2 regions of the Rothia sp. P5764 genome follow, and region 1 is predicted to be linked to the other one. Evidence: riboswitches for the same ligand, from Rfam matches in the RefSeq annotation. Region 1 holds a riboswitch; the other holds the start of a gene.
The links. A riboswitch is a leader RNA that binds a small molecule or an ion and turns the genes downstream of it on or off. The one in region 1 is predicted to bind S-adenosylmethionine.
Positions count from the first base shown of each region.

Region 1 (12,266 bases):
TTACCGGCTGGCTTCTCGACGATCAGAAAAACTACCGGTGACAGCCCGGCATTCTGCACTGGTGCCGGTAGTTTCCTCTACTACCCAAGCGCTTAGGTCAAGACCGGTTTTCCGGTAGGAGAAGACCAGAGCTAAAAATGTTCTCAGCGATTTCACGGGAGTATCAATGAATACACAGCCTGCCACGGTGGCCCAGCCTGGCACCAGCATGTCCGATGCCATCAGCCGCTGGAAAAAACACCTCTTCGTCTTTAGCGGAAGCGCCAGCCGCTCTGAGTTCTGGAAGGTTATCCTCTGGTGGCCACTTGCCTGGGCCCTGGTGAGTTTTTCTACCCTGATCTTCTGGGTTTATACCATCACCCAGGCCAGCTACCCAGCGAACTACCGCCCCGATAGTATCTGGCAGGTGCATGAATTTCGTGTTTGGCTTGGACTGGTGGCTATCTTTGCTAGTTTCTGGATCCTTTTCACGGTGCTCAACGCCGGGCTTGGCTCTCGCCGCCTGCGTGATGTAGGTATGCCCGGTTGGCTCTTCTGGGCTTGTTTCATTCCTCCCGGGCTAGCTGTCGTCCTTATTTTCTGTGCCCTACCTCCCCATCAATCTTCAGCTAGCTCTTCTCCTCCGGCATGAGCCAGACAGCCCCCACTCTTTAGGCCCCAGGCTGAGTAAGCGTCTCTAGGGTGAGCACAATGCACCCTTCCAGGATCTGTGCCATCAGGTCCAGGGCCAGGGTCGGGGCAGTCTTGCCCTCTAGCCCTCCGGCTTCGGCGCAGGGGGAGCTTGATTGGCCCTTGGCCTTGAGCAGGTCTGAATCGCTCAGCGGGATGTGGATAAAACCGGCGGGTATGAACCCGCCGGTTTTGTGCATTAACTCGTAGAAGACATGGTTGCAAACAAAGGTTCCAGCGGAATAGGACAGCTCAAGGGGCAGGCCATCGGCAGTCAGCCGCTCGAAAATAGCCCGTGTGGGCAGGGTAGAAAAATAGGCGGTGGGGCCATCCAGCTGAATTGGCGTGTCAGTGCGCTGGTCCCCAGCGTTATCGGGTATCCGGGCAGAGTCCATGTTAATAGCTACCCTCTCTAGACTGACCTTATCCCGCCCCACGGCAACCCCCAGGGCAATAGCTATCTGGGGTTGGACCTCATCGAGAATTTCAGCCAGCGCCCGCGAAGAGGCCGCAAACTCAACGGGTAACTCTCGCACCTGGACACTCAGCCCCGGCGCACTGCCTGCCAGGAGTTGGGCTACACGCTGGGCAACCTGCCCGGTGGGGTTCGAAGGGGTACCGCTAAAGGGGCCAAAGTAAGTGAGCAGAAGTGTGGGCATGGGTGCTTTCCACTTTCCTTAGGTATTCTTAGGGGTATGTCTGAGAACCAGCCTACCCGCCATAGACCTGTAGAAGCGCCCTCACTCGATACCCCAGAGGCTCTTGCTGTGGGTGGCTTTCATGATGATGAGGGCTACGAGGACGAATACCGCGCTCCCGCGAGCGCTGAACAGGTAGGGCCTTTGCGTGCTGTTCGTCTTCTCTACCGACACTACTGGAATAGTCGGGGCGAGGCATCGGCCAGTGAGTTCTGGTGGGCTCTTAGCTACCTGCTGATGGGGACAGTCTTAATTGTGGGACTCGCATCTTGGCTCAACACTCTGATTGAGTCGGACCAGGCCTCGTCCATTGCTCGAACACTCTTTATGTTTTTGGTGGTACTTATCCCGCTCTGGGTAGCGGCCAATATCGGGCCTGCTATTACGCTGACGGCGCGCAGGCGCAGGGCTGTACAAAATGAGCGAGAGAAGCTCTAAGGCAGCAAGTCTAGCCAGATGCCCGCCCGGTTCTTACCGTGGCGGGCATCTGTGTTCGGGGTGGTCGGGGCTGGTGTGGTTTCCCCTAACCTAGAATCTCGGGCATCTGGAACTCTTGACCGCCCAAATGTTGGTTGAGCCAGGCCACAAAGACGCGGTACCAGAGGCGCGAGTTGCCGGGTTTAAGGATCCAGTGCCCTTCGTCGGGGAAGTAGAGGAACTTGTGCCCCAGCTCAGGCGAGTGGTGTTGCAGATCAGCCCAGAGGTGGTGGGCCTGGCCGATGGGCACCCGGTAGTCCTTATCGCCGTGGATGACCAGCATGGGGGCGGCGATATGGGCGGCCCGGTGGTAGGGGGAAATGACATCTCCTTCGCCGCCTTGGCTCAGTTTCCACTCATTCCAGGCACCGTTATCGGTCAGAAAGTACATGGCCTTATAGTCCCAGATTGAGGCGTGGGTGATGTAGCACTTAAAGCGTTTTTCAGCCCGACCTGCTACCCAGTTAGTCATAAATCCGCCGTAGGACCCGCCGGAGAAGGCTAGGTTGTCGCCCTGGATATCGGGGCGGGCGCTGACCTCTTCTACAACCTGCATAATATCCCTGTAGGGGGTCCCTCCCAGGTCGTCCCCACCCCGATCTAACATGTCTTGGCCGTAGCCGGTGGAGATAGCGGGGTCGGGCATGAGCACAGCGTAGCCTGCTTGGGTAAAGACCCAGGGGTTCCAGCGGTAGCTCCAGGAGTTCCAGGACCCCCAGGGCCCACCGTGGGCGAAGACCAGCAGGGGCAGGGGCTCAGTGCCGCAGTTCTCTGGTAAGGCCAGGAAGCTGGTGAGTTCGGTACCGTCTGCGGCGGTTGAGGTCAGCCGTTCTAGCTTACCGGGCGCCTTCAGCTCTTCAACCGGGCTGGCTATGCGGGTTACGCGACCATTGGTGGTATCAATACGCACGGGGTAGGCCGAATGCTGGTGGCTGTCTTTGAGGGCGACCAGGGCACCATCGTTGTAGGCAAGCGACGAGAAATGCGACCGTCCATCGTCTACCAGGGTTTCGGTTGTCCCCTTCAGGCTCCCCCTATAAATAGCGCTTGCACCCAGGTTATCGCTGCTAAAGACGTAGTTTTCTTCATCCAGCCAGACCAGGTCATCTGCCCAGCGGTCTATGTCGCGGGAAAGCTCGGTCATTGCGCCGGTTGCCAGATTGTAGTGGTTGGCATTGAGCTTGATGGACTGACCGGGCAACCAGCGGCGTACCTGGGTCACGGCTAGGCCGGTGCCTTCAGGAGTGAAGCTACCAGCTATATAGTCATGAGTAGCTGTTGCGGCGGCAATTTCCCGTGGGGCTGTCTGCCCGTCCAGGTCTATCAGCCAGACACTATAGCGCTGGTAGATACCGCCTTCTTTTGTTTCTACAGTAAGGGCTGCTTGGGAACCGCCGGGGCAGACAGTAAAACCTGAGAGCAGGGCCCCCTCCCCCAGCTCATGGATGAGGCGGGGCTCTTCCTGTCCGTCTTGCAGGTAGAGGCTGAGCTTGCCGGTGCCCAAATCGTGGTCCCAGAAGCGGGTGGGGAACTCACTGTAGAGTACCCCGCTGGTTGCGCTCTTTTCTCGTTCATCAAGTGTCTTGGCTTGTTCTTCGAGTGAGCCACGGTGGGCCTTGGCCGTGAAGATGTAGCGAGGGCCCTTCTCCCGCTGGCGGACTTCCAGTTCATTAATGCCGCCGGGAAAACTGAGGACCAGTTCGGGTTCACCCCGTTCTGGCAGGCGGTAGACCCCTTTGAGGCTCTTGGACTCGGCTTGGTCTAGGTCCTTGTCCAGGGTCAGGTAAGGTCTGCCTTCTTCATCGAGTGCGAGCAGGGCCGCCCCGGAGTCCGGCGCGGTCAGCGGGTAGGGCTTTTCCTCCTGGTGAGCGGGTAGAGCCCATAGCCGGGGCCGGTACTTAGCTCCCTCTTTATTCAGGGTCTGCACGGTGAGGACGGGTTCACCCGATCGCGAGGCGGCAAGGCCCACCATACGGGGGGCTTCAATCAGCTGGGATAGGTAGGTTTCGTGGGCGGGCAGAGGGGTGGTCTCTGCGGCCGGAGAGTCTTGTTGCTGCATACTCTCCAATCTACCTAAGGATGACTTTTCCAGGAGATACCTGGCACGTTTTATGACCCAGCCGTGTAAAATTCTATGAGCTGGGGCACAGGGTTGTATTCTTAGGAATGACACTGCCCACAAGCAACAAGGGAGACGCCCTACATGGCAAAGATTATTTACACCCACACCGATGAGGCTCCGCTGCTAGCGACCTACTCCTTCCTGCCTATTCTGGAAGCCTACGCATCAACCGCCGGTGTTGAGGTGGAAACCCGAGACATCTCGCTGGCTGGCCGTATTCTGGCTCAGTTCAGCGATATTCTCCCAGCCGACCAGCAGGTGCCCGATGCCCTCACCGAGCTGGGCCAGCTGGCTAAGACCCCCGAAGCCAACATCATCAAGCTTCCTAACATTTCTGCCTCTCAGCCCCAGCTACTGGCCGCTATTGCCGAGCTACAGGGTAAGGGCTACGCGATTCCCGACTACCCCGAAGAGCTCGTCACCGAAGCCGACCAGGACGTTCGTGCCCGCTATGACCGGGTCAAGGGTTCAGCGGTTAACCCCGTTCTGCGTGAAGGTAACTCTGACCGCCGCGCTCCCCTGTCGGTCAAGAACTATGCCCGCAAGAACCCCCATTCCATGGGTGCCTGGAGCGCTGACTCCAAGACCAATGTGGCAACTATGGGCCAGAACGATTTCTTTAGCAACGAGAAGTCTGTGGTCATGGAGGCCGATGATAACCTCAAGATTCAGCATGTAGCGGCTGATGGCACCGTCACCGTGCTCAAGGAGTCCACCCCTGTACTGGCCGGTGAGATTATTGACGCCACCTACATGGACGTTGCCGCCCTGGACCGCTTCTTAGCTGAGCAGATTGCCCGCGCTAAGGCTGAGGGTGTGCTCTTCTCTGTCCATTTGAAGGCCACCATGATGAAGGTTTCTGACCCCATTCTCTTTGGCCGCGTGGTCCGTGCTTACTTCTCTGAGCTCTTTGACAAGTACGGTGAGCAGCTTGATGCCGCTGGCCTGAACGGTAACAACGGCCTGGCCGCTATCCTTAGCGGTATTGAGACCCTGCCCGCCGAGATTCAGGACGATGTTCGCGCCCTGGTTGAGAAGGGCCTGGCTGAGGGCCCCGAACTGGCCTACGTGAACTCCGATAAGGGCGTCACCAACCTGCATGTGCCCTCCGACGTTATTGTGGATGCTTCCATGCCCGCCATGATCCGCACCTCCGGGCAGATGTGGGGCAAGGCTGGCCAGCAGGCTGATACCCTGGCCGTGTTGCCGGATTCTTCCTACGCAGGTGTCTACCAGACCGTGATCGATGACTGCCGCACCAAGGGTGCCTTTGACCCCACCACCATGGGTACTGTGCCGAACGTTGGTCTGATGGCTCAGAAGGCTGAGGAGTACGGCTCCCACGATAAGACCTTCCAGCTTGCCGCTGACGGCACTGTTCAGGTTCTTAACTCCGCTGGTGAGGTGCTGATGGAGCACCAGGTTTCTGCCGGTGACATCTGGCGAGCCTGCCAGACCAAGGACATCCCCGTTCAGGATTGGGTCAAGCTGGCTGTCACCCGTGCCCGCGATTCTAAGACCCCCGCCGTTTTCTGGCTGGATAAGAACCGCGCCCACGACGCTAACCTGATTGCCAAGGTTCAGAAGTACCTGCCCGAGCACGATACCGAGGGCCTGGATATCCGTATTCTGGCGCCGGCGGAAGCCACCCAGTTCTCCATTGACCGGATCCGCCAGGGCCAGGACACTATCTCTGTGACCGGTAACGTCCTGCGTGACTACCTGACTGACCTCTTCCCCATTCTTGAGCTGGGCACCAGCGCCAAGATGCTCTCCATTGTTCCGCTCATTAATGGTGGTGGCCTCTTTGAGACCGGCGCGGGCGGTTCAGCCCCTAAGCACGTTCAGCAGCTGGTGGAAGAGAACCACCTGCGTTGGGATTCGCTGGGTGAGTTCTTGGCTCTGGCGGCTTCGTTTGAGCACCTTGCCAAGACCAGCGGTAACGCTTCGGCTCAGGTGCTGGCTGACACCTTGGATAAGGCGACCGGTACTTTCTTGAATGAGAATAAGTCGCCGTCGCGTAAGGTGGGCGAGATTGATAATCGTGGCTCGCACTTCTATTTGGCTCAGTTCTGGGCTCAGGAGCTTGCGGCTCAGACTGAGGATGAGGCTCTGGCGGCTAAGTTCGCGCCGGTAGCGGAGGCGCTGGTGGCGAACGAGGAGCAGATTGTGGCTGAGCTGCTTGCAGCGCAGGGCTCCCCCGCCGACCTGGGCGGCTACTACAAGCCCGAGGACGCCAAAGCCTCAGCAGTCATGCGCCCCAGCGCAACGCTGAATGAAGCAATCGCGTCACTTAATAAGTAATAAAGCTGTGGCCGCCCAGGGAAACCTGGGCGGCTCTTACATAACAGTTCAGCTACCTTCAAAAAGAATTCTACAGCCCATATTCAAAAGGAGAAATGTTGTAATTTAAAATAATTTTAACTACTCAAATCCCAAAAAATCTCAGGATACCCAAACGAGGAGAAAATATTGAAAACTATAGCCTTTTTCAACAATAAAGGTGGCGTAGGAAAAACAACATTAGCTTGCAATTTTGCACATTTCCTTGCATCTCACGAAAATAAAAAAATACTTGTAATCGATCTAGACCCACAAGCAAACGCAACCCAATTACTCTTGGATGAAGAGCAATGGTTTGAAATTTACAAAGAACCCAATAAAAGTTCAGACTTAACGGTTCAGAAAGTATTTCAAAACATAAAAAAAGGATTCTCAGAATCTTTTGATGAACTACATAAAGATTTACAGTTTCACAGAAGTGAAAGATTTAATGTAGATGTACTAGCAGGACACCCGTCACTCTCAATGATTGAAGACACACTGTCAACAGCCTGGAACGAAATACAATCCCTGAAACTATCTGGATTCTCCAAAACTAGCTGGCTTAAAAATCTCGTTCGGCATTTAACAAACTATGATTTCATCATTCTTGACGCAGGTCCCAGTTTAGGGGCACTCAACAGAAGCATGTTACTTGGGGTAGACTTTTTTATAACACCTCTTGCACCAGATATGTTCAGCATGTATTCTTTAGAAAATATAGCGACGTGGATGAACTCTTGGGAAAAACAGTATATTAGGTCAATTGATCGATCCATAGAGGATGGCCAATCAACAGAGCAGGACATGATTCCTTTCAAGGATTATGAAAAAGAAAAAGTTAAGTATGTCGGATATACGATTCAAGAATACATTGCTCGAAAAAATAAGGATGGATCAGTAAGAACCACAAAATCCTATGAATATTTTAAAGACAAAATCCCGCAAAAGATAACTGAACTAGCTCGCGTCGAGCCGAATACACTAGACAGCAGCACCTTATATAATTTAGGGACAGTTCCACACATGTTTTCTATGGTGGCTCTAGCACAACAATCACACGCACCTATATCAAATCTACAATCCACAGATGGCCTTAATGGAGCACAGTTCGCCCAAAGAGATAATTATTCAGAGCAGCTAGATAAAATTTTTAATTTGATCAATGCTCGCATGGGGGAGAAGTAAAAATGAATAATCTTTGGCCAGAATCAGTTATTGAAGCATTAGCATATAACAATATTGTATTCGTTATTGGTTCCGGATTTTCAGCTCAAAGCAAAGCCAAGCATCAAACAGAAGACCTATTTATTGCGAATACGCACCCCCCAACCTGGGAAAAGATGCTTCATGAAATCGCACAGATTCTGCCAGAAAAACAGCAAAAACAAGCAGAGATTCTTATTAAAGAGAACTCTCTGCTCCTTGCGGCTGAGTTTATTAACTATGAGTGTCAAAAGCTGTCAAAAACAGGTGATATATATAAAAAAATAAAAAAATTAGTTGATTCACCGAAAAATAAATACCACTTTCAGCCAAATGGATGGCATGAATGTTTAGCAGATCTCTTACCAAGAATCATACTAACTACAAACTATGATAAAATACTTGAGAGAAGATTTCGCGAAGGATTCATTTCCCTAACCCTAGATAGTAATAACATACAGGATTGCATACAAAAGTCAGAGCCAATTATAGTCCATATTCACGGCTCCATTGAAAACAACAGCACAATTGTTCTAAGCCAGAGCGATTATATTTCCAACGAAATAAAAAACCGTGAAAATTTCAATGTCATTGAGTCACTGATGCGAACAAAAATTTTTTTGTTTTTAGGATATTCTCTTTCAGACCCAGATATCCTCCCCCTCCTGCAAAGAACGAAATCATGGGGAAGCGAGAACTCCAGATTCCTCCTAACCCCTGATGATATCGACAGTTACAAAAAGGAGATGTTTATTAATTCATACGGGGTTGGCGTTCTGACTTACAGTGCATCCCCTGATCACAAAAATGGACTAGAAGCACTTAAAGATCTTTGCAATGAGGCTAGGCAAATTCATGGAGATGTTTATTAATTCATACGGGGTTGGCGTTCTGACTTACAGTGCATCCCCTGATCACAAAAATGGACTAGAAGCACTTAAAGATCTTTGCAATGAGGCTAGGCAAATTCATTTCGTTTAGTTTTATTGAAAACTTAAACCAATTTACAAAAGTTCTAAATTAAACAATAACACTATACATAATTTAATTCAGACAAGATAATTGCATAAACTATGCGGGGTGAAAAAATGATTATATACACCTACCTTTATAAGAAAACTATTTTCACTAAATTTAATTTAGCTATCAGAAAATATTAGATTAATAAGTCAATAACTCTGAAAAGCTGGCTTGGGGAGAGGGGTTTCTCCCTCCCTCTCCCCTCCCCCCCCCCCCCCCCTAGCTAGTTATTTACTAGCTTGGCTTTCCCTACGGCTCGGTGATGAGTCATTGTAGGAACAATAATCAAGTGGTCGCTCCGCCAGGTGAACCAGGTAGAAAGAACTTCCCTCGCGCACACCCAGCAAATTATTGCCAGGGTTCCAGAGCAAGGGTAAGGCAGAATCCCCCTGAACTGACTCATCAGTTTTTCTGAGGAAAACGCTCAGCCGCTCAGCATCATGGCTCCAAAAGAGCCTATTTTCCCCACCGATAGATAAGCGCACCCTAGTCCCCCGTAGCTCCGTCATAGATACCCTCTGCCAGGTCATATTCGAAGCGTTAAGCCCCAGTGAGGGCGTAACCCGGTGGCCAGGTGCGTGGATAGTACAGCGCGAAATAGGGATAGACGGCGATTCTTGCTCTTGTGCCTGAACCGGGTCAGAAAAGTCCTCTGGCTTGTTCCTACACAGTGCAGAACGGATAGCTGATGTCCACGAAAAAATACGACCCACTGTGGGCCTCCTTAAAACAAACGCCACTTTCGCTACGCCTTGTGGGTAGCGACCGATTTTCCTTTGAGAGCACCGTCTGCGTCAGGCGGTTGCCAGCCAACAAGTCAAAGGGCTTACCGTTGGGCTTCTGAATCGTGACACCAACTTAACAAAATAAATGGAAGTTCACAAGCTTTATACACTTCACTATCTGACAAAGACCGCTCAGGAAGCGCTAAGGCCCCGCACCCAAGAGGGTGCGGGGCCTTAGCGCGAGCTGTCAGCTCATAAGCCTCTAAGAAACTAGGAGGCCTTGGACAGGGATCCAGCCATCTGCTCGGCTAGCTTGGCCGCGCTGTCAGCATTGCTACTTGAAACAGTAAGAACGCTGAAGCCGGTACCGGTACCAGAAGGCACAACCACAAACACGCCGTGTACGGACACACCGGTAACGTCAAGAGTGTAGCTCAGCTGAGTGCCCTCACCCAGAGGGGTGGAGATCTTCTTGTACTCGCCCGGAGTAGCGTTGATACCCTTAGCCAGTGATTCCATCTCGGCCTGATCAGGCAGGGAAGTAACCAAGACGGGTTCAGCGTTGACGTTCACATTCTCAGCGAAACCATCTTCGTTAGGGGTCACAGAGGTAGCCATCAGATCAAGCTGAGCCATCTGAGACTTAAGCTCCTCGGGGGTGAAGTTAGTTCCCTGGGCGGCCTGATCCAGGTACTCCTGAAGAGCATCGGTGTTGGCAATGGCCTCACTGTCCATCTCCATCCAGCCCTCAGGAACAGCAAAGCTGATCTTGTTGTTAGGTGCTGTTACCTTCTTGAAGCCGTCAGGAATAACTGCCTCTACCTTAGCCTCATCAGCGGCAGCTGAGCTGGTCTCCTCCGCTGCCTGGGACTGCTCAGCTGAGGCGCTAGCTGAGCTAGAAGTCTCCGCTGCTGCGCTCTCTTTTTTATCGGATGAGCCACAACCAGCCAGAAGGGCTAGGGACATCAGCGCGACGGTGGGTACAGCCAGCAGGCGGGTTTTGGGTGATACAGCCATAGATTTTTCTCTTTCTCAAAAAAGGACTGGGCACTACGATTATAGGCTGGTTTGGGCACACCTCGGCGCTTCGGCATGACATAAACCACTAAAAAGGGGATAAAAAAAGCCCTAGCCAAGATTCTGGACACTACGGATAGCCATGGGATCCTGCCAGCTATTGGTAGAGCTTGCCACCGGATTCCTGCAAATAGCAGGAAGGGCAGAGAGACTCATAGCCCACATGAACCCCGTCAATAGCCACCTGGTCACCGGCAAACACAAAACGACCGTCTACAGTGCGCCCATTAAAGAGAGCCTTGCGGCCGCAGCGGCAAATAGTTTTAAGTTCTTCAAGGCTGTGCGCGATTTCCAGCAGACGGGCTGAACCGGGAAAGGCCCGCGTCTGGAAGTCCGTGCGAATGCCGTAGCACATGACGGGAACATTCTCCTCCACCGCGATCCGCATCAGGTCATCAACCTGGGCAGTGGTCAGGAACTGGGCTTCGTCGACTAGCAGGCAGGAGACAGGCAGGTGCCCGTGAAGCTGTTCCTGCCGGGCGTGAGGTTCAGCCGCCGCATGGAAGAGCTCACGCACAGAGTCCTGATCACCCACGAGGAAATCCGCGGCGCGAGTAACCCCCAGGCGGGAAACAATGGCAGTGTCCCCCTTAGTGTCGAGCTGTGGCTTAGCAAGCAGAACCCTTTGACCGCGCTCCTCATAGTTATGGGCCGCCTGTAAGAGCGCAGTGGACTTACCAGAGTTCATCGCCCCAAAACGGAAATACAGCTTAGCCACGGTGGCCCTCCCAGCTCCTAATATGTACAAACCACCTTATTCTAGCCTTTCACGGCCGCATCTGATGAGTCAGCGCATCCAATAGATAAACACCCCGCTACCGCCCTCTCCAACCTGACGGAGGGGGCAGTAGCGGGGTCTGCAAACAGCCAGCGGCGTGGGCGTTTATTGGGCTTGGCCCACCTCAATACCAGAAACATCCACCTGTTCCAGAGGGATCCTCTTAGAACCGGTAACCAGCTTATGAACCAGCCAGACACCAATGATAATAGGCAGGCCGATGTAGGCGGAGACCACTTGGAGCCACAGACCTTCAAAGATTGCGTTGTAGTTCTGACCAGCAATCACCATAAGGCACATAAGCAAGGCTACGATGGGGCCCAGGGGGAAGAGAGGGGCCTTATAGGGCAGGTCATTGACGTCGTTACCCTGAGCAACATAAGCCCGGCGGAAACGGTAGTGACAAATAGCCACACCCACCCAGGTGATAAAGCCTGACAAACCTGAAATATTAATAAGCCAGGTGTAGGCAGAGCCCTCACCAATAACCGCTGAGGCGAAGCCAAACAGGCCAATAGCGGCAGTCATCAGCAGCGCAGGCATGGGGATGCCTCGGGCGTTGACCCGGGTGAAGATACGGGGTGCGCGGCCTTCAAGGGCAAGAGCGTAGAGCATACGGGATGAGACGTAGAGACCTGAGTTACCGGCTGACAGGATAGCAGTCAGAATAACCGCGTTCATGACCGAAGCTGCAAAAGCAATACCCAGGTTCTCAAAAACCATAGTGAAGGGTGAATAGGCGATATCGGTTTCACCGGTGCGCAACAAGTTGGGGTTGGTGTAGGGAATGAGGGTACCGATTACGGCAATCGCTCCAATGTAGAAGAGCATAATCCGCCAGAATACGCTCTTAAGCGCCCGGGGCACATCGCGGCGAGGGTTCTGGGATTCGCCTGCGGCAACACCGATCATCTCGGTGCCCTGGAAGGAGAAACCCGCAACCATGAAGATCGCCATAATCGAGACGAAGCCGCCCTTGAAAGGGGCCTCGCCGTTCGTCCAGTTAGCAAAGCCGTTGTTGTGGTTGCCCAGAATGCCAAAAATCATTGCAATGCCGGCAATAAGGAAGACGATAACGGTAATGACCTTAATGGTGGCCAGCCAGAACTCAGATTCACCGTAGGAGCGGGCCGAAAGCACATTGATACCCAGGATGAGAGCGAGGAAGACAC
Region 1 covers NZ_JBLXXQ010000001.1:15,629-27,894, forward strand. Annotated here, with positions in the region: gene ACN08Y_RS00060 (DUF805 domain-containing protein) at 167-631, shown strand; gene ACN08Y_RS00065 (pyroglutamyl-peptidase I) at 651-1,328, opposite strand; gene ACN08Y_RS00070 (hypothetical protein) at 1,365-1,805, shown strand; gene ACN08Y_RS00075 (prolyl oligopeptidase family serine peptidase) at 1,891-3,903, opposite strand; gene ACN08Y_RS00080 (NADP-dependent isocitrate dehydrogenase) at 4,048-6,270, shown strand; gene ACN08Y_RS00085 (ParA family protein) at 6,439-7,476, shown strand; gene ACN08Y_RS00090 (SIR2 family protein) at 7,479-8,366, shown strand; gene ACN08Y_RS00095 (hypothetical protein) at 8,742-9,227, opposite strand; SAM riboswitch class IV at 9,246-9,361, opposite strand; gene ACN08Y_RS00100 (hypothetical protein) at 9,510-10,256, opposite strand; gene ACN08Y_RS00105 (thymidine kinase) at 10,414-11,034, opposite strand; gene ACN08Y_RS00110 (amino acid permease) at 11,200-12,266, opposite strand, start outside.

Region 2 (12,266 bases), on a different contig from region 1:
CGTTTTACTCGCAGGGGTGTGATTACCTCCCGGCTCATTGCTGGACAGCAGGAAACCGGCGCTAAGTTCAGTGACTACTTTGAGTTCAACGAAGAAATCCGGCGGATCCCCTCCCACCGGGTGCTGGCCCTGTTCCGTGCGGAGAAAGCCGGGGCCGTCAAAGTCAATATCGATGTAGATGTTCTGCCCCCGCCCAAGAGCCAGCTCAAGGGTGCGGCCCGCGAAGCCGCCGAGATCCTGTCCGAGGAATACGAGCGCGAGCGCGGCTGGTACGAACGCACCGTAGCTGAGGCCCTGGGCATTGGTGCCCAGGTACTCAACACTGTCTCGGATGAGCAGATGGTGCTGGGCTGGCTGGCCAAGACGGTGCGGCTGGCCTGGCGGCAACGGCTGCTCCCGCGTCTTGCCAGCCAGGTGCGTACTCAGCTCTTTGAGCAGGCCGAGAAGGATGCCATTGCCGTCTTTGCCTCTAACCTGCGCGATGTTCTGCTAGCCGCCCCGGCCGGTTCCCGCCCCACCCTGGGACTGGACCCGGGCCTGCGGACCGGGGTTAAAGTGGCCGTGGTGGGCGCTACCGGCCAGGTGCTGGAGACCGCCGTGATCTACCCGCATGCCCCCCGCAACCAGTGGGAGGCCGCCCTGACCACCCTGGAAGAACTGGTGACCCGGCACTCAGTAGAGTTGGTTGCGGTGGGTAACGGCACAGCCAGTCGGGAAACCGATAAGCTGGCCGGCCAGCTCATTCAAGGCCTGACCGCCGCCGGGCACCGGGGTGTTCAAAAGGTCGTGGTCTCCGAAGCCGGGGCGTCAGTCTATTCCGCCTCAGAACTGGCCTCGCGTGAACTGCCCGGGTTAGACGTCTCCTTGCGCGGAGCCGTCTCCATCGCCCGCCGCCTGCAAGACCCCCTGGCCGAGCTGGTCAAAATTGACCCCCAATCCATTGGCGTGGGCCAGTACCAGCACGACGTCACCCCGGCAGCCCTGACGCGCTCGCTGGATGCTGTGGTAGAGGACTGCGTGAACGCGGTAGGTGTGCTGGTCAATTCTGCCTCCCCGGCTCTTTTGGCGCGGGTAGCTGGCCTCAATAAGACGATTGCCGAGAATATTGTGGCCTACCGGACCGAGCACGGCCCTTTCACCTGCCGCCGTGACCTGCTCAATGTACCCCGCCTGGGGCCCAAAGCCTATGAGCAGGCCGCTGGTTTTGTGCGCATTGTGGGTGGGAGCGAAGCGCTGGATGCCTCCGGGGTTCACCCTGAGTCCTACCCGCTGGCCCGCGCCATCGTGCAGGCCGCCGGTGGCTTGGACGGTAGCCGGGTGCCCTCAGAAGCCCTCAGTCAGCTTGACCCCCGTAACTTTGTGACCGAGAGCGTGGGCCTGCCCACCGTTACCGATATCTTTGCTGAACTTAGCGCCCCCGGGCGCGACCCCCGCCCCTGCTTCCGCACCGCCGCCTTTGCTGAGGGCGTGGAAAACATCAAGGACCTGGCCCCGGGCATGATTTTGGAGGGAACCGTCTCGAACGTGGCTGCTTTCGGTGCTTTCGTGGATATTGGGGTTCACCAGGACGGGCTGATTCACGTGTCGCAGATGAGCGAAAACTTTGTCTCAGACCCGCACACCATCGTCCACTCGGGGCAGATTGTGCAGGTGCGGGTGGTGGAGGCTGACCCTCAGCGCCGCCGTATTTCGCTTTCCCTGCTTCTGGAAGATACCCGACCGGCTCATCGTGGGCGGGGCGCCCAGCACAAAGGTAAAAAACGTCCCTGAGCCTAAGATCTGGTTCACCACTACCGAACACTACTAGCCGGGAGCCAGATCACGGGCATACAGTGGGAGGTAGCCAACCCCCCCGCGAAAGGATACCTTCCATGACTTCTGCACCCCGTCTGAGCTTTAACGACGGCAAGACCATTCCCCAGCTAGGCTACGGTGTCTGGCAGGTAGAGAACGACGTGGCCGAAAAGGTGGTGGGCCTGGCCTTGGAAGCCGGTTACCGTCACATCGACACCGCCAAAATCTACGGGAACGAAGAAGGCACCGGCAAGGCTATCGCGGCTTCCGGTCTTGCCCGCGAGGAAGTTTTTGTGACCACCAAGGTCTGGAACGACGAGCAGGGTTACGAGCAGGCTATGACCGCTGTGGAGGCATCCCTGGAACGTCTGGGCACCGACTATGTTGACCTGCTCCTGATTCACTGGGCTAAGCCTTCTCAGGGCCTCTACGTGGAGACCTGGAAGGCCCTGATTGAGCTTCAGAAGCAGGGTAGGGCTAAGTCGATTGGTGTGTCCAACTTCCCCGAGGAACAGCTCCGCGAGATTATCGCCGAGACCGGGGTGACCCCGGCGATTCACCAGATTGAATTGCACCCCTACTTTGCCCAGGAGCGCTTGCGCCAGGTGCACGCAGAGCTGGGGATTATCACCCAGGCCTGGAGCCCGCTGGGTATGGGTAACCGTTCTGGCCTGCTGGAAAACCCTGTCATTGGTCAAATCGCTCAGGCTCACGGCGCAACCCCGGCGCAGGTTATCCTGGCCTGGCATCGTGCTCACGGCATTGTGGCTATCCCTAAATCTGTGACCCCCGAGCGTATTGTCTCTAACTTTGAGTCACTGAAGGTCACTCTTACCGATGATGACATCACCGCCATTGATGCGCTCTCTTCTGCCGAGGGACGCATCGGCCCCGACCCGGCAACCATCGACTTCTAAACCGTGAGCAAGTAGGAGCCAAGAACAATGGGTGCGGCTGAGATATCTCAGGATACAGTGGGAGTAATCTACACTTCCCTATTTTTCGTTATTCTCTGCTTGATGGTAAAGAGAACCTTTGAACCTGGAAGTTTCTTTCACCGTTTCCCTGTAGTTACTGCGGTTTTCTTGCTTCTTAGTTTTGTGGCTTACCTACGCACCCCTACTTTTGTTAATTACCCTGTCCTGAGTGCGGTAATCCTGGTGGTGTGTACTGTACTCGCAGGAAAGGCGCTTGCTCGGCCTCAACCTGCACAATAGGCAGACAGGGCCCTTTCCTTATCCAGTACGGTGAAAAGGAAAGGGCCCTAGTTTTTAAACCTGTGGCATTTGCCGGGTATCAGGGACCGGCTCAGGCACATAGCGCCATAGGGCCGGCACACGCACCGTCGCCAGGGCAATCGTGATAATCACCAGAGCACCACCCATAACCGCCGTCAGTGGGGCACCCATAGCCTCAGCCGCAAACCCCACCCCAGCGGTGCCCAACTGGGGGCCACCGACCACGGTAATAATGAAGAGCCCCTGCATCCGGCCTCGAATATGGTCGGGGGCAGCCGTCTGAATAATGGTAGAACGGTAGACCCCGCCCAGGGCATCGGCCCAGCCCATAAAAGCAAGAGCAAGCCCAGCCAGCGAAAGTCTCAGGAGGCTCTCGCGCACCGAGGCCCCCTGCCCCTGGCCGTCAAAAACCCAGGCAATCAGACCGAAAGCGGTAAAGCCCAGCCCCCAGCCCGCATAGCTCAGAGTCAAAAAGCGGCCCTGGCGCGAGAGGTCTTTGAGGAAACCCGAGAAGGCAATACCTGTGAGAGCCCCGATAGGGCCAGCCGCCAGCAGGAACCCTGCCCCTATCTCACCGCCACCAAAGGACAGGGCCGCAAGCGCCGGAATAATAGGGCGGGCCTGGGCAAAGAACATACCCAAAAGATCCACGAGGAAGGACATACCCACCACCTGGTTACCGCGCACAAAACGCAGGCCCTCAGCAATGGACGACAGGCCGCCGCGCCGTGGTTGCTCGGCGGTGCCCTCAGGCTTCATGGCCGGGAGCCGGTAGAGCGCCCAGATACCCACCGTCATAGCCAGAACATTAATGGAATAAGTCAGCTGATAGCCCAGAGTCGCCACCAGAACACCACCAATAATGGGGCCCAGGCTCATGCCCAGAGTACCCACCGACATCATGAGAGTATTGGCCGCTGGCAGTAGGCGGGGCTTGACCAGCCGGGGAATAATGGCACCGCGAGCTGCCTGGTTAATGGGCTGAAACAGGGATTCGGCGGCAATCAGAGCATAGAGCACCCAGACCGAGTGGATATTGAGCCAGGAATGAGCGGCCATGAGCGCGGTCAGCACCCACATACTCAGCGTCGCAGCCAGGGCCACCTTGCGCCGATCATAGGTATCAGCAATAACCCCGCCGTAGAGGCCACCCAGAACAAGCGGCACCAGCGCCACCAGGCCAACCGCTCCTACTGCCGCCGCCGATGAGGTCAGCGCGTAGATTTCCAGCGAGATAGCAACACCGGTAATGGAGTACCCCACGGTGGAGAAAATACCGCCCAACCAGATTCGCCTCAAGGCAGGGGAGTAGCTCAGAGGGGTCAGATCCATCAGCAGTTTAGCCACCCCTTATTCTCCTTTCGTACCCTTGTCCTGGTGCCAGATACACAGTTTCCTGCTAAACACGCGCGGTACCCCCGCATCTGGAAGGAAAGCCCGCACCGGTTACCTAGCTGGTGGGTTCCGCGTCGGTAAGCAGGTCCCTGATTTGTGCCGCCGTGAGCTGGGAGGAAAAGAAGGCACCCTCATCAACAACAGCATCAAAGAGGGCGGCCTTGGACTCTTTGAGTTCCATGACCTTCTCCTCAATCGTCCCGGCGGAAACCAGGCGGTAGACCATAACGTTCTTAGTCTGCCCGATGCGGTGGACCCGGTCCACAGCCTGCTGTTCGGCGGCGGGGTTCCACCAGGGGTCCATGATGAAGCAGTAATCGGCGGTGGTCAGGTTAAGCCCAAAGCCACCAGCCTTGAGCGAAATGAGGAAGACCGGGGCGGCGCCCTCTTCAAAGGACCGCAGGAGCTCGCCCCGGTTGCGGGTTGAGCCGTCCAAGTAGAGGTAGGGGATGCCCAACTCTGCGAGGCGGTCGGCAATCTTGCGCAGGTAGCCGGTGAACTGGCTAAAAATGAGGGCCCGGTGCCCGTCGTGAATGATCTCGGGCAGGTTCTCTGCCAGGTAGTCAAGCTTGGATGAGTCCACCTGAGCGTACTTTTCGGGGTCAATCAGTGAGGCATCGAGCGCCAAACGGCGCAGGGTGGTGAGGGACTGGAAGATAGTAAAACGGTTCTTGTCCATATCCTGTAGCAGGCCCAGAATCTTCTGTCGCTCCCGTTGCAGGTGGGTGTCGTAGGCCTTGCGGTGAGCCGGGGCCAGTGGGACGTCAATGCGGGTGTCTGTCTTCTCAGGTAGGTCAGCGGCCACAACTTCCTTGGTGCGCCGTTTCATGAGTGGGCGGATCCGGCGGCGCAGGCGGCCCAGAGCTTTAGTTTCCTCGCCCGATTCGATGGGAGTAGCGTAGGAATCTTTAAAAGCGCGGGCAGAGGGGAAGAGCCCCGGCGCGGTAATGGAGAACATGGACCACAGTTCCATGAGGTTGTTTTCCATGGGGGTACCGGTGACCGCAATTTTGACGCGGGCCGGTAAGTCGCGGGCAGCCTGGTGGGCCTTGGTCTTGGCATTCTTAACGAACTGGGCCTCGTCGAGTATCAGTCCGTTCCAGGGCTGGGCGGTACCGAGAGAGTAGTAGCTTTCCTCATCAAGTCTAAAGAGGGCGTAGCTGGTCACCACAACCTGCGCCCCGGCAATGGTCTTTTCCAGGGGGCGTTTGGATTTACGGACAGATTCCTCGACTCCTACCACGGTCAGCGAGGGCGCAAACTTCTTAATCTCCCGTACCCAGTTGGGCACAACGGAGGTGGGAGCAACTACCAGGAAAGGTGCCATCTGCTCCCGGCGCTCGCTGGCTTGCTCGGCGGCGTGCACAAAGAGCGCAATGGTTTGCAGTGTCTTGCCCAGGCCCATATCATCGGCTAGCACGCCACCCAAGGACTGCTCCCACAGGAAAGTAAGCCACTGGTAGCCCTCTACCTGGTAGGGGCGCAGGGTGGTGTGCAGGCAGGCGGGTACTTCCGCCAGACGGTGGTGTTCGAGGTTAAGCAGGGCGCTGACCTGCTCGTCCCAGGCGGTGACGGTGTGGGTTTCGGCGGCGAGTTCTTCGAGTTCTTCCCACAGGCCTACCTGGTGGCGGTTGATTTCCAGGGGTCCTGTCTTATCGGTGAGCTGCTGGGCTTCACGGAGCAAGTCTTGTAATTTCATGAACTCGGGCCGGTCCAGGGCAAAGTACTGGCCGTTGCCCAGGAGCAGGTGGGTCTGGTTTTTAGCCAGAGCGGCCAGGATGTCGGCAAAGCCTACAGTCCATTCACCGACCTTGATGGCGATACCCAGCCCGAACCAGTCTCGGCGGCGGGTGTCATCAACGGTCACAACAATGTCTGGGGCCTGGTCGAGTTCCTTGAACTCTGGCTGTGGCCCCCGGACCTGAACCCTGACCCCGTCAATCTTCTGGTAGGCGGGTAGGTAGGTTTCGAGCAGGGTTCGGGTGTCCCAGTTTTCGGTGATGTGCTTGGTAAAGGGCACACCGGGGCGGATTCGCTTGACGTCTTTGAGTACTCGATATTCGTGGGCTGTGTCGCGGATATCGGCGCGGTCTTCCCCGGGGTAGCCCAGGGCATCGAGCACGATGGTTTCGTCGTCGGTGCCGGTGGGGTTGGCGGGGTACTCCCAGTGCCAGGCGGTGCTGGCTCTAAAGGGCGGGCCGGGTTCACTAAAAGTGATGGTCAGAACCAGGGAGGGGGTGCGTACTGTGGGGAGCTCCAGCTTTTCGGAGGTGGTCGCTACCGGCAGGGTGCGGGTGAGGGCGGGGTAGAAGTCAGAGAAAAAGGCCGGTAGGTCTTTGGAAGGAACGGTGACCGGTTGACTGGACATCAGGGATTCGGCGACGGCATCGAGCGGTTCGTCCAGTGGAATAAGGACTAGCTCGGCTTCTGGGCTGAGCCAGCGAGGGCGGTGCTGGTGGGGCGCGGGTGCCTGGTGGGCCTGTTGAGTTTCTGGCTGGCCGGTGTGAATGGGGGCGCTTTCCTCCACATGGGCTAGTGCCGAGGGCAGGGCGGAGTCCCAGCGGGCGGCGGCGGCAGCTTCTACGTAATTAGCTTGGGCACTCCCACCCAGGGCGATTAAGCCCTGCCGGTTGGTACCCATCTTGTGGGTGTAGCTTGCCGGAATGGTGTAGGAGCCCCAGCGGAGCAGGGGAGTGAGTTGGAGGGCGTCCTGGGAGCTGCCGCGTTCGGGGACGGGCGTGAGTTCCAGTTCTACCTGCGGGGTGTCGGCAATGACCAGCCCGGTTTCTTTGCCGTGGAGCAGAATGGGCAGGTTGATATCGTCGGCGGCCCGGAGCATCTGCCAGAGTAGGGATGAATCTACGGTGGAGAGCGATGCCCAGTCGCGGTGGGAGGTGTATATGGATTGGGAGCCGCGAATGACGGCGTAGAACTCGTTGAACCAGGTGGCGTGCTCAGCTAGCAGTCCGGTTCCGGCGGAGCCCGCGGCGTTTCCCGAGAACTTTTCCCAGCTTAGCCCGCCTTTAATCCAGCGGTCACGGGCACCCATCATCAGGGGGCGAGCTTCAACGGTGATGCGGGGTGAGCCGCTGCTTTTGGTCCAGCCATATTTGCCGGGGACGGTCAGGCGCAGGTCAAGGGCGCCGGATACTCCGTGGTTGCGGTTGTCGTAGCCGGGGCGGGCGGCTAGGGAATGGGCCAGGGTACGCCGCCAGGTGGGTAGGGCGCTCTGGTCCGGGGTGCTGTCGGCGGGAGCAGGTTGCTCAAGGGGCAGGCTGTCCTGGGGGGCAGCCAGAGATGAGGCGGTGGTGATGCCAAATTTTTCGAGTTCCCGCATGGCTTCTGCGCTGGGTCGGGTGCGGCCGCTCTCAGTAGCACGGGCGGTCCAGGTGCTTGATGAGGCCGTGAGCGCCCGCTTGGCTTTGGCTGAACGGTCGATGGCGGTCAGCATGAGCGCCACAGCGTGCTTGCAATTGTGGAGCACGGGGCAGGAACAGGTGGCAGAAAAGGAGTAGGAGCCTGCCGCAACTTGGGCCGGGAAAGTGATTCGGGTGCTGTAGGGCTGGGCTGTTGAGCCTGCTACCTGGCCTTCGAGAACCCGTTCGTTTTCGTCGTAGTGGTAGCGGATAACGCTCCCTTTCCGCATGGCGCCCTGCCCCCGGGTGTAGGTGCCTGAGCCCACCTGCCGAATAATGGCGGGTGCTGTGACTGGGATGTCGGGAAATGGTGCTGAATCTGCCACAAAAAACCTCACGCGTGCGGAGTAAATAGACCTAGTCTTCTAGCGTATCGCACGCTGATGAAAGCTGGCACCAGAAGATGAGAGGGATGTCACGTTTTAAAAAATCTGGGCAAGAGTTTACAGGTGCCTGCGGTGTGAGTTATGGTTATACCAGCTTCAAGAGATTCAACTGTCAAGCTCCGACTTGGTTGAACGCCAACCCCATGTTCACGGGTGGCTCGGATGACGAAGCGGTCTTCATCGCGCATATTGGCGCTGTTTGGTGTAGACAAGAGCAAGTTTCGAAAGGAATGCGCACCTTAAGCGCAACGGCGATATGTCAAACACCCGCCCCCATGTCACTCTTCAAAAGAACAGGTCTGCAGCTGCTACGCCTGCCTGCGGTGGTTTTGTCGCTATCAGTATTCAGGACTATGCGCGTATCTCGAATGAGCGCAGTGAGTTCCTTAACTTCCTTCTGGCTCCTAACCCCAGCGGTATCCCAGCCCCTGAGTACGGTGCGCTGAAAGTTGCATGAGCCACGTCGGTCTGCTCCTTGATTCTGATGTCCTTGCCGAGATTCGCAAGGCTACCCCTCACCAGCAGGTTGTGAACTGCCTGCGCCGGAACTCCTACCGCACCATGTACGTCTCGGTGCTAAGCCTGGGCGAGCTTAAAGGGCTCTACCCCTACCCGCAGACTGAACGGTGGCTGGCTGAGCTGATTGACCGGTTTGGTGACCACCTCCTTGAGGTGGACACGCGGGTGTCTTTGGAGTGGGCTGGTCGTCATGCTGAGAGGCCCTTGCAGGCGGTGGGCTCTGAGTGCCCGGCTCCCCTGGCAAGGGCTGCTTTGGAGGGGCTGATGGCGGCCACAGCGACCGTCCACCGGCTTGAGATTATTTCGGGGAAAGCCGATGTCTACCGCACCTGGGGGGTTAGCGCTGTTAACCCCTGGGAAGACTAAGCAGGGAAGAGCACCCCCAGCCTGTGGATTCTAATAGTTCCGTGTGCGGGAAATCAGCGCCGCCACTGCCCTGCGGGGGATAATCTGCGAGATACCCGCTGCTACCTTATAGGGCAGGGAGGGCACACAGACCGGTTTACCGGCATTGACCGCCGCTATGGCTTCGGTAACTACCTGCTGGGGGCTGAGCCAGAATACGCCCGGCACTTTGGGCTGTTCTTGCCCCATGGCATGATGAAAATCCGAGCGGGTCAGGCCCGGGCAGAGGGCAGTTACATCAATACCTCGGTCCCGGTACTGGATATTTGCTGACTCTGAGGCAACCACCATAAACCGTTTGACTGCTGAGTAGGTGCCACCTGGTGTAAAGGCCGCCACCGATGCGACATTGATAATGCGGCCCCTGCCCCGTGGGAGCATGGCGCGGATTGCGGCGTGCATGAGCTGAAGGGGGACAGCTGCCAGGACCTGCACCTGATCCAGATGCCGCTGGGCGGGGGCCTCCTCAAAAGGCTGGCCCAAACCGAAGCCCGCATTATTGACCAAAATTTCCACCGGGTGCTCAGCCTGAGCTAGCCGGTCAACGAGTTTTTGAACGTCACCGGAAACCAGTAGGTCCGCGGGGATGACCTCAACCTCTACCCTGTAGGTTGAGCTGAGCTGGCCAGCCAGATTTTCAAGGGTCTTCTCCCTACGCGCGGTCAGCACCAGGTTATAGCCCGCTGCGGCGTACTGCCTGGCGAACTCGGCGCCGATGCCGGCAGAAGCGCCGGTGACCAAAACATAGGTGTTCTCGATACTCATAGGGACACTCTACTCCCCGGCAATATCGTCCGTTGTCTGCCGTGGTTGAGGTTATTTTCACCGCACCTAGTATTCTTACGGTTCGTGACCAGGCGTAGAGACAGGAAACATGACATGATGAAAGGCGATGAATACCACCGTGCACCCCAAAAGAACCTTTCCCATGCCCCTGTGGCTTCAGGGCGCCGTTGAACTTGCTCTGGTTGCCCTGGTCTCCTATATCACCGTTGGGCTCATGCTCACAGCGGTCTGGTACACCAACGGTTTTAATACCGATACCGTTGCCGGCGCCCTGTCCGTGGCGGGCCATATCTGGTTGCTGGTCCACGGTGTCCCCCTGAATATGAACATACCCGCGCAGGGTAGCTTTTCGGCGGTGTCTGGGACGATGAGCCTGGTCCCACTGGGCCTCACTCTTATTCCGCTGGCCCTGTGCTACAGGTCGGGTCGCAGGCTGGCCCGTGCTAGCTACGAGGGCCAGTTTTGGGAGCCTCTTGTAGGTGGCATGGTGGCCTACTCGCTGGTTAGCGCCGGCATCAGCCTGATATCTACCGATGACTATTTCACCACCTCACCGGTGCTTGCGGCTATCATTCCCCTGTGGGTGACTGCCCTGGGTATTCTTGCCGGGGGCTTTGCTGAGTCGCGGTCCCTAGCTGCCATGATTGGTGTGGATGCCGCCGACTGGGTCAAGAAGTTTAGCCAGTACTCACGCTGGGCCGGATCCTATATTTGGGCTATGGTTCGGGCTTCCCTGGTGGGGGTTATGGCTTATGTTGCCGGTGGTTCTTTGCTCCTTGTGACCAGTCTTTTTGTGCACTGGGACAAGGTGGTGGGCCTTTACCAGGCTTTGCACTCCGGGGCAGTGGGCGGCTTTGCCCTGACGCTCCTACAGCTAGGTTTGCTCCTGAACCTGGTGATTTACTCTATGGCCTGGAGCTCCGGCGCGGGCTTCTTCCTGGGCGTGGGGACCTCCGTAGGCCCCACCGGCACCAGCGTGGGGGTCATGCCCTCCCTCCCCGTACTGGGCGCTCTTCCGCATACCGCTGAACCCTGGGGCTACATCGGGTTGGCGGTGCCGCTGATTGCAGGTGCTGTGGGTGGCTGGTGGTTCTTCCGCGAGGGAGAAAACCACTTTGATGAGTGGCTTTCTCTTAAGATTCGCTTCCGCTGGATCTCCTGGCCGCTGTCCACCCTGGGCCTTGCTGCGCTTGCCTTTATTCCCTCCTTTATTCTTCTCTTCCTTCTGGGCTGGGCCGCTCACGGTTCCCTGGGGCTTGGTCGCTTTACCGAGGTCGGGCCTTCACCCTTGCTGTTCGGCGCTTGCGGTGCCCTTCTGCTGGTGCTGGGTCTGATAATCGGCCTGGGCTTGGCTCATCTGCTGGTCCGTGATAGCAGCCTTGAACTGGAGCGATTTGCCGACCAGAAGCCCACCCGTGCCCAGAAGAAGCAGGCTAAGGCCGAAGCCAAGGCCAAGCGTGTCGCTGAACGGGCAGAAAAGAAAAAAGCCACGGCAGCGATCAACGATCAGGGTGAGAAGGATGAATACCCGGCGGCTGAGGAAGAGGAAGCTTCAGAAAACAGTCCTGAGACCGAACCAAACCTAGCCCATTCGGACTCCCCGGTGGATGCTCCCCGAGAACAGACCGATAGGGCAGATAAAGACTTAGCCGATGCTGAGCCTGAAACAGAGCCCGAAACGGACGACGAAGAAACAGAAAAAACTGATTCTGAGGCAGAGGCCCCTAAGAGCTTGGCCGATGCTGAAGAAAGGCAGGCGGAACCTACTAAGAAGTCCGCCCCCGTGGTCAAACGCCCTAAGTCCTTGCGCCGCCGTTGGAATCAGCAGCTTCAAGATCAAGCTGAGGAAGAACCCAGATTATAAGCGCATCAGCAGAATCTCTGCTCAAGAAGCCCCAGACCGCACACCGCGGGGCGGGGCTTCTCATACGGTGCCCAGGTGAGGCTAGTTACCCATCATCTGCTTGAAGAGTCCGTCGCTCATTTCTTGAGCACACTCCTGCTGGCGGGTAATCGTCAAAGCCCCTTGCAGACATTCTGAATAGGCAGAAGAGGCATCAGAAAAAATCAGCTGGAGACCGGCCCCAAAACTGAGGAAGAGGGACCAGAGCACAATCATGACCATGAGCATGATGGAGAACCCCGGGAAACGGACCTTAACCATTTTGACCAGGGTCGTGATAGCACAGGCTACGGTCAGTAGCGCTAAGAGCAAGGTGGCAACAGCTAGGGTACCAGCAAAATAGGTGGTACCGACCGTAGCAACTATCAGGAGGAAGGAAGAACGCGACCAGACCTTGACTGATTCAAGGGCTGATTCGGAGTAG
Region 2 covers NZ_JBLXXQ010000007.1:50,217-62,482, forward strand. Annotated here, with positions in the region: gene ACN08Y_RS09630 (Tex family protein) at 1-1,770, shown strand, start outside; gene ACN08Y_RS09635 (aldo/keto reductase) at 1,872-2,711, shown strand; gene ACN08Y_RS09640 (MFS transporter) at 3,066-4,379, opposite strand; gene ACN08Y_RS09645 (SNF2-related protein) at 4,483-8,169, opposite strand; SAM riboswitch class IV at 8,324-8,450, shown strand; gene ACN08Y_RS09650 (nuclease PIN) at 8,486-8,686, shown strand; gene ACN08Y_RS09655 (plasmid stabilization protein) at 8,683-9,114, shown strand; gene ACN08Y_RS09660 (SDR family NAD(P)-dependent oxidoreductase) at 9,145-9,918, opposite strand; gene ACN08Y_RS09665 (DUF6350 family protein) at 10,082-11,803, shown strand; gene ACN08Y_RS09670 (hypothetical protein) at 11,885-12,266, opposite strand, start outside.
Region 2: another riboswitch for S-adenosylmethionine. It lies ahead of ACN08Y_RS09650 (nuclease PIN); the one in region 1 lies ahead of ACN08Y_RS00095 (hypothetical protein).